Regions from separate parts of the Rhizobium sp. WYJ-E13 genome, predicted to be linked through region 2. Evidence: predicted binding sites of a transcription regulator. Region 2 holds the regulator's gene; each other region holds the start of a gene.

Region 1 (4,208 bases), 280 kb from region 2:
CAACGGTGGTCGCACCGGTGCGGCGTTCGGCGATCGCGAAGGCGATATCGGCGCGCGAGACCTTCATCACGTCCTTGGCCTGGGCGAGCTGCTCCAGCTCTGCAGCTTCGAGGCCGATATGCAGCGTGCCGTGGATAACGGCGATGGTCGCGGGAACGGCACCCTGGTCGCGGATGATCGCTTCGACGCTGCGCGCCATTTCGATATTGCCGGGATAGGGCATGCCATGGGTGATGATGGTCGATTCGAGCGCTACGATCGGGGCGCCGCGCTGCTTGGCTGCGGCCACTTCCTTCGAGTAGGAGATCGGCAGCAGGGGCGAGATGGGTTTGGTCATGATCCGTATCCGTTTATCGATTTAGCGGCTTCAATGCAGAATTCTCGCCGCCGGGACAAGCGAAAGCATGTCTCGGAGCAGTTCCGGCGAAAGATTTTCGTTCACGGCATGCGATGATTGCACGGTCAATGCTGCCGCCGCCGCGCCATGACGGACCGCCTCTTCGAGCGGCAGGCCACGCATGAGCGCAGAGAGCGTGCCGGCTGCCAGCGAATCTCCCGCGCCGGTGACATCGGCGACAATGTCCGAAATCGGTGGCTGAAGGACAAACGCACGTCCATCCTTGAAGGCGACGAGTTCGCGCTGACCGCGGGTGACGACCGCACCACCAATGCCGATGTCACCGAGCAGGGACGGCCAGGCGGTCGCGTCTTCCGGACGGTCACCGACAAGGGCCGCAGCCTCGGCCTCATTGAGGAAGAGATAGTCGATGCCATCGAGGCAGGGCAGGAGGCGCACGACCTTGGCCGGCGAAATGGCGATTGCCGCGACCGGCTTGCCGAGTGCCTTTGCCTTTGCGACGATCGCCACTGCCGTTTCCTCCGGCAGGTTGGCATCGAAGAGGATGAAATCGGTGGCGGCGAAGGCGTCGCGCACCCAGCGGATCGAGAGCCGCCGCGGCGCGAAGAAGCGGTAGAGGTCCATATCCGCCAGCGCGATGACGAGGTTGCCGTCCCTCTCGATGATCGCCGTATAGCTCGGCGTCTTGCGATCGAGGAACACGAAGGGGCGGTCGTTGATGCCGGCAAAGTCGGCCGCCTCGCTCACCATCTCGCCGATCGGGTCACCGCCGCGTGGCGAAATCATCGTTACGTCGAAACCGAGCCGGGCGAGATTACGCGCCGCATTGAAGCCGCCGCCGCCCGGTTCCTCGAACCATGTTCCGGGGTTGCTGGCACCAGGCGCCGTCTCTCCGGCAATACGGCCGCGGCGATCGATATGGGCGCCGCCGAGGACGAGAATCTTGCGGCTCATTTCTGCACTCCCCAGGCGAATCGAATGGTGGGCAAAGCTGCCGCGTTCACTTGCCGAAACGCATTAAGCCGTTGCTTTGCATCGATAAAACAAAAATAGAACACAGGCCGTTTTACCTTTTTCTTTCAATTATTTGCAACCCCATTGCGAAATAAGAACAAATCGGGTACAAACTTCGCATCAGCGGCGACATTGCTAGAGCAGCGTCAATAACCTAAAGGTGGATCGAATGTCTCAGAATTCATTGCGGCTCGTAGAGGACAAATCGGTGGACAAAAGCAAGGCGCTCGAAGCGGCACTCTCACAGATCGAGCGGTCGTTCGGCAAGGGCTCGATCATGAAACTCGGCTCGAACGAGAACATCGTCGAGATCGAAACGGTTTCCACGGGTTCGCTCAGCCTCGATATCGCTCTCGGCATCGGCGGTCTGCCGAAGGGTCGTATCATCGAGATCTACGGTCCGGAAAGCTCCGGTAAGACGACGCTCGCGCTGCAGACCATTGCCGAAGCGCAGAAGAAGGGCGGCATCTGCGCCTTCGTCGATGCCGAACATGCGCTCGATCCGGTCTATGCCCGCAAGCTCGGCGTCGACCTGCAGAACCTTTTGATCTCCCAGCCGGACACCGGCGAACAGGCGCTTGAAATCACCGATACGCTGGTGCGCTCCGGCGCCATCGACGTGCTCGTCGTCGACTCGGTTGCAGCGCTGACGCCGCGCGCCGAAATCGAAGGCGAAATGGGCGACAACCTGCCGGGCATGCAGGCCCGTTTGATGAGCCAGGCGCTGCGCAAGCTGACGGCTTCGATCTCCAAATCGAATACGATGGTGATCTTCATCAACCAGATCCGCATGAAGATCGGCGTCATGTTCGGTTCGCCGGAAACGACGACCGGCGGTAACGCGCTCAAGTTCTACGCCTCCGTCCGTCTCGACATCCGCCGCATCGGCCAGGTCAAGGAACGCGAAGAGGTGATCGGCAACCAGACGCGCGTCAAGGTCGTCAAGAACAAGATGGCGCCTCCCTTCAAGCAGGTCGAATTCGACATCATGTATGGCGAAGGCGTCTCCAAGACCGGCGAACTCGTCGATCTCGGCGTCAAGGCCGGCATCGTCGAGAAATCGGGCGCCTGGTTCTCCTACAACAGCCAGCGCCTCGGCCAGGGCCGCGAAAACGCCAAGACTTTTCTGCGCGACAATCCGGATCTCGCCCGCGAGATCGAAACGGCGCTTCGCCAGAATGCCGGCCTGATCGCCGACCGCTTCCTGCAGAATGGCGGACCTGACGCCGGTGACGATGCAGGTGATGGCGATATGTAATTTTCGCCTCTACTGTTGAAGCAGATTTCCTGCCGGCCGCATTCCCCAACGAGAATGCGGCCGGTTTTGTTTGTTTGCTGGACAGTGGCTAGGTCGAACGATAAAAGCCGATGGATTTAATTTTACCTGCCTGCAGGCAGCATCGAAGGGCATGAAATGAGCGGTGTAAACGATATCCGGTCGACCTTCCTCGACTACTTCAAGAAGAACGGCCACGAGATCGTTCCATCGAGCCCGCTCGTGCCGCGCAACGATCCGACGCTGATGTTCACCAATGCCGGCATGGTGCAGTTCAAGAACGTTTTCACCGGTCTCGAAAAGCGTCCCTATTCGACGGCGACCACCTCGCAGAAGTGCGTGCGCGCCGGCGGCAAGCATAACGACCTCGACAATGTCGGCTATACCGCACGCCACCTGACCTTCTTCGAAATGCTCGGCAACTTCTCCTTCGGCGACTATTTCAAGGAGAATGCGATCGAGCTTGCCTGGAAGCTCGTCACCGAAGGTTTCGACCTGCCGAAGAATCGCCTGCTGGTAACCGTCTATTCCGAAGATGAAGAGGCTGCGACGCTCTGGAAGAAGATCGCCGGTTTCTCCGACGACAAGATCATCCGCATCCCGACGTCGGACAATTTCTGGCAGATGGGCGATACCGGCCCCTGCGGTCCGTGCTCGGAAATCTTCATCGACCAGGGCGAGAATATCTGGGGCGGCCCTCCCGGCTCGCCGGAAGAAGATGGCGACCGGTTCCTGGAATTCTGGAACCTCGTCTTCATGCAGTTCGAACAGACCGAGCCCGGCGTGCGCAACCCGCTGCCGCGTCCGTCTATCGATACCGGCATGGGTCTGGAGCGCATGGCCGCCGTTCTGCAGGGCGTCCAGAGCGTCTTCGACACCGACCTGTTCCGCACCCTGATCGGCGCCATCGAAGATACGATGGGCGTAAAGGCTGAAGGTTCCGCAAGCCATCGCGTCATCGCCGACCACCTTCGCTCGTCGGCCTTCCTGATCGCCGATGGCGTGCTGCCGTCGAATGAGGGCCGCGGCTACGTGCTGCGCCGTATCATGCGCCGCGCCATGCGCCATGCGCAGCTTCTCGGCGCCACGGAACCGCTGATCTACAAGCTGCTGCCGACTCTGGTGCAGCAGATGGGTCGCGCCTATCCGGAACTGGTGCGCGCCGAGGCGCTGATCTCCGAAACGCTGAAGCTCGAGGAAAACCGCTTCCGCAAGACGCTGGAGCGTGGCCTGTCGCTGCTGTCGGATGCGACGACGGACCTCGGCAAGGGCGACATGCTGGACGGCGAGACTGCCTTCAAGCTCTACGACACCTACGGCTTCCCGCTCGATCTGACACAGGACGCGCTGCGCGCCCGCGAGATCGGCGTCGACATCTCCGGCTTCACCGATGCGATGCAGCGCCAGAAAGCCGAAGCCCGCTCGCACTGGGCCGGCTCCGGCGAGAAGGCAACCGAAACCGTCTGGTTCGAGCTCAAGGAAAAGCACGGAGCGACCGAATTCCTGGGTTATGACACGGAAACGGCTGAAGGCGTGGTGCAGGCGATCGTCAAGGATGGC
Region 2 (4,208 bases):
TTTTCCAGAAGCCGCGGCATATCCTTGAGATAGACCATGTTCGGGCCGTCGGAAGGGGCATTGTCCGGATCCTCATGGGTTTCGATGAAGACACCCGCAACGCCGGCGGCTACGGCAGCACGCGCCAGCGTTTCAACGAATTCGCGCTGGCCGCCGGAGGAATCGCCCTGCCCGCCCGGCTGGGCGACGGAATGCGTGGCGTCGAAGATAACAGGAGCGCCCATCGCCGCCATGATCGGCAGGGAACGCATGTCGGAGACCAGCGTGTTGTAGCCGAAGGAAACACCGCGTTCGCAAAGCAATATATTCGGATTGCCGCTGGCATTCAGCTTGCCGAGCACATTCTTCATGTCCCAGGGCGCGAGGAACTGGCCTTTCTTGACGTTGACGACGCGGCCGGTCTTGGCGGCGGCAACGAGAAGATCCGTCTGGCGGCAGAGGAAGGCCGGGATCTGCAGCACGTCGACGGTTTCAGCGACAATGGCGCATTGTTCTGCCGTATGAACATCCGTCAGGACAGGAAAACCGAATTCCTTCTTGAGGTCGTCGAAAACCTCCATCGCCTTTTCGAGGCCGATACCGCGCTTGGCGGAAATCGAGGTGCGGTTTGCCTTGTCATAGGAGGTCTTGTAGACGAGGCCGATACCGAGCTTGTCGCACAGCTCCTTCAGCGTGCCGCCGACCATGAAGGCATGCTCGCGGCTTTCCATCTGGCACGGACCAGCGATGAGCGAAAGCTTGGCAGAATTGGAAAACAGAACCTGGCCAGCGCCTTCGCCGATCCGGACCTCTGCATTGGTATTGGAGCTCATGGTGTTTCCTCGAAGGCGAAGAGCGTGCCCTGACCGGGCGCGGGCTTCACAAGAATACGGTTGGCCTTGCGTGTATAGGTCACCCCGTTAGCAGCCAAATGCGCTTCTGTCACGGCCAGATCGGCAACCGCAAAGAGGATCGCCCGGCCGCGCAGGCCGCGATCGCTATCCGGCGTCGCCAGATCGAAATAGGCCTCCAGCCCCTCTGGGGTCATCAGGCTGATCTTTGCGTTTCCGGTCGGCACCTCCAGCCCGAAACTCGTGACATCGGCAGAAGCGGCTTTTGCCGCCGCGCGAACGAACTCGCCGAAAGCTGTCGGCTCGGGCGCCGCGAGCGCGATCTCGGCAATGCCTGTCACGCCATTGGCATGGATCTCCAGCGCGCTGCGGCTGGCCGGAAGCGGGTTGATGCGCTCGACAGCGAAGAGAAAGAAATCCGGTGCCCGTAGGTCGCCAGCGAAGGCGAGCCGGAAGCCGGCAACACTTTCTGCACCATCGGGCATTTTCACTGGACGTTCGAACTGCAGCACAGGACCGGCACTGATGCTGCCCTTCACGAAACGAGAATGTTCTTGCTTTGCATCCCCTGTCGCAAAGGCGATGGCGGACAATCCTTCGCTGCCGCAGCGGAAACGGAAAGCCTGATTGCGGGCAGTGAAGACATTGCCCTCACGCGCCGTCTCCTCGCTCTCCTCCACACTCGCGACACCCAATGGCTCAAGGTAGGTTTTGTCGGTAAAGAAAACGCAGGCATTTTCCGTGCCGAAGGGATGGCGGGCATCGGGCGCGACGGTGAAACCAAGCTTGCCCAGCCTTTCGCGGGCAAGGTCGATATCGGTAACCGGCAAAACGAGATGATCAATCGGAAGCATGTCCTGGGTCATCGGCTACTCTCTAGCAATCACCAGGAGATGTGCTTCAGCAGACGCTACGAAGCAAGGCCAGGCAGGCTTTCCGCCGATAAAAATAAAATTCTCTGCAGAATGAACAGAAGTTTTACGAAAATTTAGCTACTTGCAGAACACATATGGAACATATAGTGTCCGTTCTGGATTTGTTTCAAGACTGGGGTACACGCCATGCTCACACGCAAACAACAGGAACTCCTTCTTTTCATTCACGAAAGGATGAAGGAGTCAGGCGTTCCGCCGTCTTTCGACGAGATGAAGGATGCGCTGGATCTTGCCTCTAAATCCGGTATTCACCGGCTGATCACGGCGCTTGAGGAACGCGGCTTCATTCGCCGGCTTCCGAACCGGGCACGCGCGCTCGAAGTCATCAAGTTGCCGGAAGCCTACAGCCCAAGCCTGCAGCCTCGGCGCGGCTTTTCGCCGAGCGTCATCGAGGGCAGCCTCGGAAAGCCTCAGCCGTTGGCTCCCGCTCCGGCAAAGCCTGCACCTGCTGCCGACAACGGCAATTCGATTTCTGTGCCGGTCATGGGGCGCATCGCCGCCGGCGTGCCGATCTCGGCAATCCAGAACAATACGCACGACATCAATGTTCCCGCCGACATGCTGGGCTCGGGTGAGCATTATGCGCTCGAGGTTCGTGGCGACTCGATGATCGAAGCCGGCATCTTCGATGGCGACACGGTCATCATCCGCAACGGCAGCACCGCCAATCCCGGTGATATTGTCGTGGCACTCGTCGACGAGGAGGAAGCGACGCTCAAGCGTTTTCGCCGCAAGGGTGCATCGATTGCACTCGAAGCAGCAAACCCCGCTTATGAGACGCGCATCTTCCCGCCGGATCGCGTCAAGGTCCAGGGCAAGCTCGTCGGCCTCATTCGCCGCTATCACTGACTGGTGACGTACTGGCGTCTGCGAAACTGTCGCTGCGCCAATCATAGGCACGGTGGCGCATCCAGGGCCGTCGCAACGTGTCGAATGCAGTTGTGATCTCAGTTCCCTTATCGGTAAAACGAAGTTCGATCGAGCCTGTTCTGCGTAGTGTCTCGCCAGTAAAGAGCAATGCGCCGGAGCGACAATGGTCAAACCGCAAACGGACAGGGGTAACGACGATATCGGCCGTATCGCAGGCCGGCCCGAGATAGGCTGCATTGTCGATGATCGTCAGTTTCTTTCCATTCCCGAGCAAGGCAGTGCACCAGGCGCCCTTCTGGCAGGAGAAGCGCGATGGCGAGCTTGCGGCGGCATGTCTCATTGCTGCTCTGGCTTCGTCCTGCTGATCCCGTGACAGCTGCAGCTGTTTGCCTTCAGGCGCAGCGGGGACATTGACAGCCTGGAGCATGAACGGCTTTCGATGCTCTTCCATGGTAAGCGCCCGCTGCCATTGTTCGAAGATGAAGGCAGGAGGCTTTTCGCGATTCGAAGCTATCGCCTCTCCATCGACAACAGCAACCAGGCCGCCATCTTCGGCGATGGTGATGTCGGGCATCGCCTCGACCGGAAGCAACGCGACGGCAAGCGTGGAAACCGCAACGATTGCTGTTCCGGCGTGCCGCAGTCTGGTTCTGAGCAAGGTTAGCAGCAGAAACCCGAAGACGGCTGTCGGGAAGTACCAGCCGGGCAAACGGCCCACATCGATATTGCCGCCCCAGCTCGATACCGTCTTTGCGATTTTTATCACCAGATCGAGCCCGAATCCTGCGATCTGCCACATCGGGCCATCGAGGCCAAAAGGCATCAGCAGCATCGCCAGCATCCCGGCAGGCATGACGATGAAGGAAATGACAGGCATGGCCGCGAGATTTGCCGGCAGGCCGTAGGCAGTCAGCCGGTGAAAATGATCGATCGAAAACAGCGCGGTCGAGAAACCGCCAATGAGCGACGTCAGGAAAATGCCGCCGAAGAAGCCGCCAATCATGAGGACAGGTTTGAGGATCGGCAGCTTGGCAAAGGCATTCTCCCGCATCGGACGCACTTTCCAGAGGTCGTAACCGGCGACCAGGGCAAGCGTTGCGGCAAAGGACATCTGGAAACTCGGCCCCAGCACCTCCGATGGCGAGACTGCAAGGATCACGAGCGCGGACAGCGCCACGTTTCTAAGGCTGATCGACGGCCGGTCAAAGAAGACGGCAACCAGCATGATCGCCATCATGATGAAAGCGCGTTCGGCGGAGACGGCAAAACCCGAGATCAGATAATAAGCCGTCACCGCAGCGAGCGCGCCGGCCGCCGCGATTTTCTTGGTCGGCCATGCTTGGGCAATGGCGGGAAAAAGACTGAGGATGACCCGCAGGCCGACAAAGAAGATGCCGGCGGAGAGCGCCATATTGAGACCGGAGATCGCGATGATGTGGGCAAGGCCGGATTGCCGCAGCGCCTCGGTCGTTTCATCCGAGATCGCCCGTCTCTCATCGGTGACAAGTGAAGCAGCAAAGGCGCCGGTATCACCCGGCAGGACGGAGCGGATTCGATCGCCGATGCCGCTCCT
Region 3 (4,208 bases), 1.9 Mb from region 2:
ATTCACACTGATTTCAGCTTCCAGCATCGCATTCTCTCTCAGGCGCTTCATGAGCACAGATGTCCTGCGATCAACAAAGCGTTTCGTCAACCTTTCATGCAACGCGTCGGACAATCGATCTTCGATTTCCCGCGTCTTTTCCTGCCAGTGTGTCGGATCGGCAAGCCAGCCGGGCCGATTCGAAACATAAGTCCAGGTTCTTATCTGCGCGATTCGCGCCGAAAGCGTGTCAATTTCTCCATCTGTCCGATCCGAGCGATGAACCTGTTCCGCGAGAAACTGCTCGTTTACCGTGCCATAGCGCACCAGATCGGAAAAGAGGGTAGAAATAAGATCGGCATGTTGCGCAGGCGTTATGCGCCGATAGTCCGGTAGAGCGCAAGCCTCCCAGAGCTTTTCGACGCGCGCCGGCGTGTTAGCGAGGTCGGTAATTTCCGGATAGCGCGATAAATGTTCGAGCGCCTGCTGGTCGACCGCCGGCAGCGCCCGCGTCAGACCCGGCACGCGGGGTCCGGTCTCAAGGCTTGCCCGCAGGGATTGTATCGAGGAGAAATCAAGATCCTTGGTCCGCCACTGCAGAACCTTGATATTATCAAATTCGTGGCCCTCGATGCGCTGCACCAGCTCCTCGTCGAACGGCGAGACCTGGCCGGTTACACCAAATGTCCCGTCGCGCACATGACGTCCCGCGCGCCCGGCAATCTGGCCGAGCTCACCAGGATTGAGATTGCGGAACTGATAGCCGTCGAACTTCCGATCCTGCGCGAAGGCCACATGATCGACATCGAGATTGAGACCCATGCCGATCGCATCGGTCGCAACCAGATATTCGACATCGCCCGCCTGATAGAGCGCCACTTGCGCATTGCGGGTGCGCGGGCTCAGCGCCCCGAGCACCACGGCAGCTCCACCACGCTGACGACGGATCAGTTCGGCGATTGCGTAAACCTCGTCCGCCGAGAAGGCGACGATAGCCGAACGCTGCGGCAGCCGGGTGATCTTCTTCTGTCCCGCATAGAGAAGGTGAGAAAGCCGCGGCCGCTCCGTGACGGTTATCCCCGGCAGAAGCTGCTGCAGGATCGGCCGCATGGTACCGGCGCCAAGCAGCAGCGTCTCGTCACGGCCGCGCAGATGCAGGATACGGTCTGTGAAGATATGGCCGCGCTCGAGGTCTCCCGCGAGTTGCACCTCATCGATAGCAACAAAGGCGGCTTTGGTTTCCCGCGGCATCGCCTCGACCGTGCAGACGGAGAAGCGCGCATTCGGCGGCGAGATCTTTTCTTCCCCGGTTACCAGCGCAACATTCTGGGCGCCGACTTTTTCCACCACCCGCGTATAGACTTCGCGCGCGAGCAAGCGGAGCGGCAGGCCGATAACACCTGTGCCATGCGCCACCATGCGTTCGATCGCATAATGGGTCTTGCCGGTATTGGTCGGCCCAAGCACCGCGGTCACGCCGCGCCCGCTCAGTATCATCGGCTGCGAAGTCAGGGTCATGGTCCATGCAAGTGAGGCGGGGACGCCCCGGGTCAAGTCGGCTCCTGCGGGTAAGGCAGAGAACACATGGACAGCCGAAGCTCCAAACGCAAGGGCAGATTTGAAATAGACTCTGGATTGAGCATGGAAGTCACAGTCCGCTAAGTCCTTGATTTAAGATTCGGAACAGCTTGAGAACGAATCGGAGACGAATCGCTGACTCCGGCTGATTCAGCTTTTGTTCACGGCTAAGTATTGATTTTGAATCGGTTTTTTACACTAGATGCTGAATCTGTAGACTCGCCTGAGAACAAATGCTGGCAACCGCGATTAACGCTTCTTGCCGCATCGTAAAGGCGCAAAGGTCAAGGCCGAAATTAACGCTTCGATCAAAGCCGGAACGAAGCGGAGACGAATCGCCGATATCGAGGTTTTCCCTTTTCGTTCACTGCGAGATCTTGTGGCGTTTTCGCCACCGATCCCCAGATACGGGTTCCGGGTTTGCCGCAGCCATCCCGAGCCGTTGGATCGCATTAATCATTTGCATGCCGAATTTACAGAGCCTTAAACAGGCCGGCGCCGGTAGGCCGATGAAAGTCATGGCTGATCAAAGCCGGAACGAATCGCCGACGAATCGGAGACATCTTCATTTTCCCGCTTTGTTCACCGCAACATATTGTATTTAAAGAGAATTTTAACCATACCCGGAAAATACCCCATAACATTTCGCCGACTTGCTTTCGAAAGAACCGGCTAAATTTGGCTTCTGTCGCAATGAGGGATAACGCCGCCGTGATATTCTGAGAGTTTAGCCGGGAACAAAAATCGCGGATGCGGGTTTCTAGTCCAGTCGAAATGAGAATGAGGCAGGACAAACACCATGCTTGGCACGATACTTCTTATTATCCTTATTCTATTATTGGTCGGCGCCTTGCCGAATTGGGGTTATAGCCGCGGCTGGGGCTATGGACCTTCGGGTGGTTTGGGGTTAGTTCTCGTCATCATTATCATTCTTGTACTGATGGGCCGAATTTAAAGGCCGGTAACCTGGGGAGTTAGACATGAAAAAGATTGTTCTTAGCTGCGCTCTCATTGGCGCTCTCGCCTCCTGCACCCCAACGGAGCAGGGCACGGCGATTGGTGCGGGCACGGGCGCCATCATCGGCGGCGCCGTCAGCAACAGCTGGGGTGGCGCGGCAGTTGGCGCAGTCGCCGGCGGTCTGACAGGCGCACTGATCGGCCAGTCGGTTGAACGCCGCGGCTACTGCATCTATCGCGACCGCTACGGTCGCCGCTACGAAGCTCGCTGCCGCTAACCAGCATCGCCCCATCGGAAATTTTGAACGGGCGCTTCGGCGTCCGTTTTTCTTGCGCGCGTTTATCGTCAACATGGCGTTGACGATTGGTCGCTGAAGTCAAATCTACCGCGCCGCCGACGCCAGGCGCATATTAGTTTCAAGATCGCAAGGGCAGAGCACCTGCCGCCTGCGAGTGGAAACGCCATCATGGCCCACATCCTGCTCAATTCCGCCGTCGCCGTCCTGATCGCCACGGCCTTTCTTACGACAGCAATTGCCGCTCTCCGCAGCCAAGACCGCGCTTTCCAGAAGGTGCCCGTCAAGGCCAACAGACGGTATCATCCAAACGCTGACACCATCAAAGAAACCGAAAACCGCGTGACGGTAAATATTTGAGCGCCGTCCGCGGGAGACACGGCCATCAACAGGATCATCGTGATCCCCGCCCTCATCACCATTGCCTTCGCGGGCTATGGCGCATCCGCCGGCCCCCTATGACGGCACCGGCAGCTTCCCGAGCAACTATGCCCACAATCAGAAAAAATAGGCTCAGACGAAGAACTGACCGCCATTGGCCGTCAGCGTCGAGCCGGTGATGAAACCGGCGTCGTCCGAAACGAGAAAAGTCACGCAACGCGCGATCTCCTCGGGTTCACCGAGGCGCCCGACCGGGATTTGCGGAATGATCTTCTCATTCAGCACCTTTTCCGGCACGGCCAGCACCATCTCCGTACCGATGTAACCGGGGCAGATGGCGTTGACGGTAATGTTCTTGACAGCGCCCTCCTGAGCGAGCGCCTTGGTGAAGCCGAGGTCACCGGCCTTGGCGGCGGAATAATTCGCTTGTCCCATCTGGCCCTTCTGGCCGTTGATGGAGGAGATATTGACGATGCGCCCGAAGCTGCGGTCGCGCATGCCGCTCCAGACATGATGCGTCATGTTGAAGAGGCCGGTGAGGTTGGTATTGATCACCTCGTGCCACTGCTGCGGCGTCATCTTGTGGAACATCGCATCACGCGTGATGCCGGCATTGTTGACGAGGATTTCGACCGGGCCGAGCTCGGCCTGAACCCTCGTGATACCCTCGCCGCAGGCGACATAGTCGGACACGTCCCACTTGAAGGCCGGAATGCCGGTAACATCGTGAAATGCCCTGGCCTTTTCATCATTGCCGGCATAGTTGGCGGCAACCTTATAGCCGGCATTCTTCAGCGCCATCGAAATTGCCGCGCCAATACCGCGCGTACCACCAGTGACCAGAGCCACCCTGCTCATGTTCCGCTCCCCTGTTGTTGTCAGCCTGCTCTCAGGCAGGCCTCAAGAAACATGCATCGTACGCTATTTATATTGCCTCAAAACACATCGCGACACCCATGCCGCCACCGATGCACAATGTAGCCAGTCCTTTTTTGGCGCCCCGACGCTTCATCTCGA

Evidence for each region. Region 2 encodes LexA, which represses DNA repair genes until DNA is damaged. Its sites were predicted from a motif close to TGTTCNNNNTGTGTTCNG; they were not measured.
Region 1: a site for LexA is predicted at 1,398-1,415, ahead of recA (recombinase RecA). Genes of this name have one in related genera too.
Region 3: a site for LexA is predicted at 1,659-1,676, ahead of KQ933_RS19005 (helicase-related protein). Genes of this name have one in related genera too.

Annotation. Positions count from the first base shown of each region.
Region 1 is NZ_CP076853.1:1,609,903-1,614,110, reverse strand. It holds gene KQ933_RS08115 (pseudouridine-5'-phosphate glycosidase) at 1-337, opposite strand, end outside; gene KQ933_RS08110 (carbohydrate kinase family protein) at 368-1,312, opposite strand; gene recA (recombinase RecA) at 1,542-2,630, shown strand; gene alaS (alanine--tRNA ligase) at 2,787-4,208, shown strand, end outside.
Region 2 is NZ_CP076853.1:1,332,188-1,336,395, reverse strand. It holds gene kdsA (3-deoxy-8-phosphooctulonate synthase) at 1-812, opposite strand, end outside; gene KQ933_RS06755 (VOC family protein) at 809-1,696, opposite strand; gene lexA (transcriptional repressor LexA) at 1,892-2,614, shown strand; gene KQ933_RS06745 (ComEC/Rec2 family competence protein) at 2,595-4,208, opposite strand, start outside.
Region 3 is NZ_CP076853.1:3,827,622-3,831,829, forward strand. It holds gene KQ933_RS19005 (helicase-related protein) at 1-1,497, opposite strand, end outside; gene KQ933_RS19010 (DUF3309 family protein) at 2,357-2,512, shown strand; gene KQ933_RS19015 (YMGG-like glycine zipper-containing protein) at 2,538-2,792, shown strand; gene KQ933_RS19020 (hypothetical protein) at 2,982-3,170, shown strand; gene KQ933_RS19025 (beta-ketoacyl-ACP reductase) at 3,324-4,049, opposite strand; gene KQ933_RS19030 (acetyl-CoA C-acetyltransferase) at 4,117-4,208, opposite strand, start outside.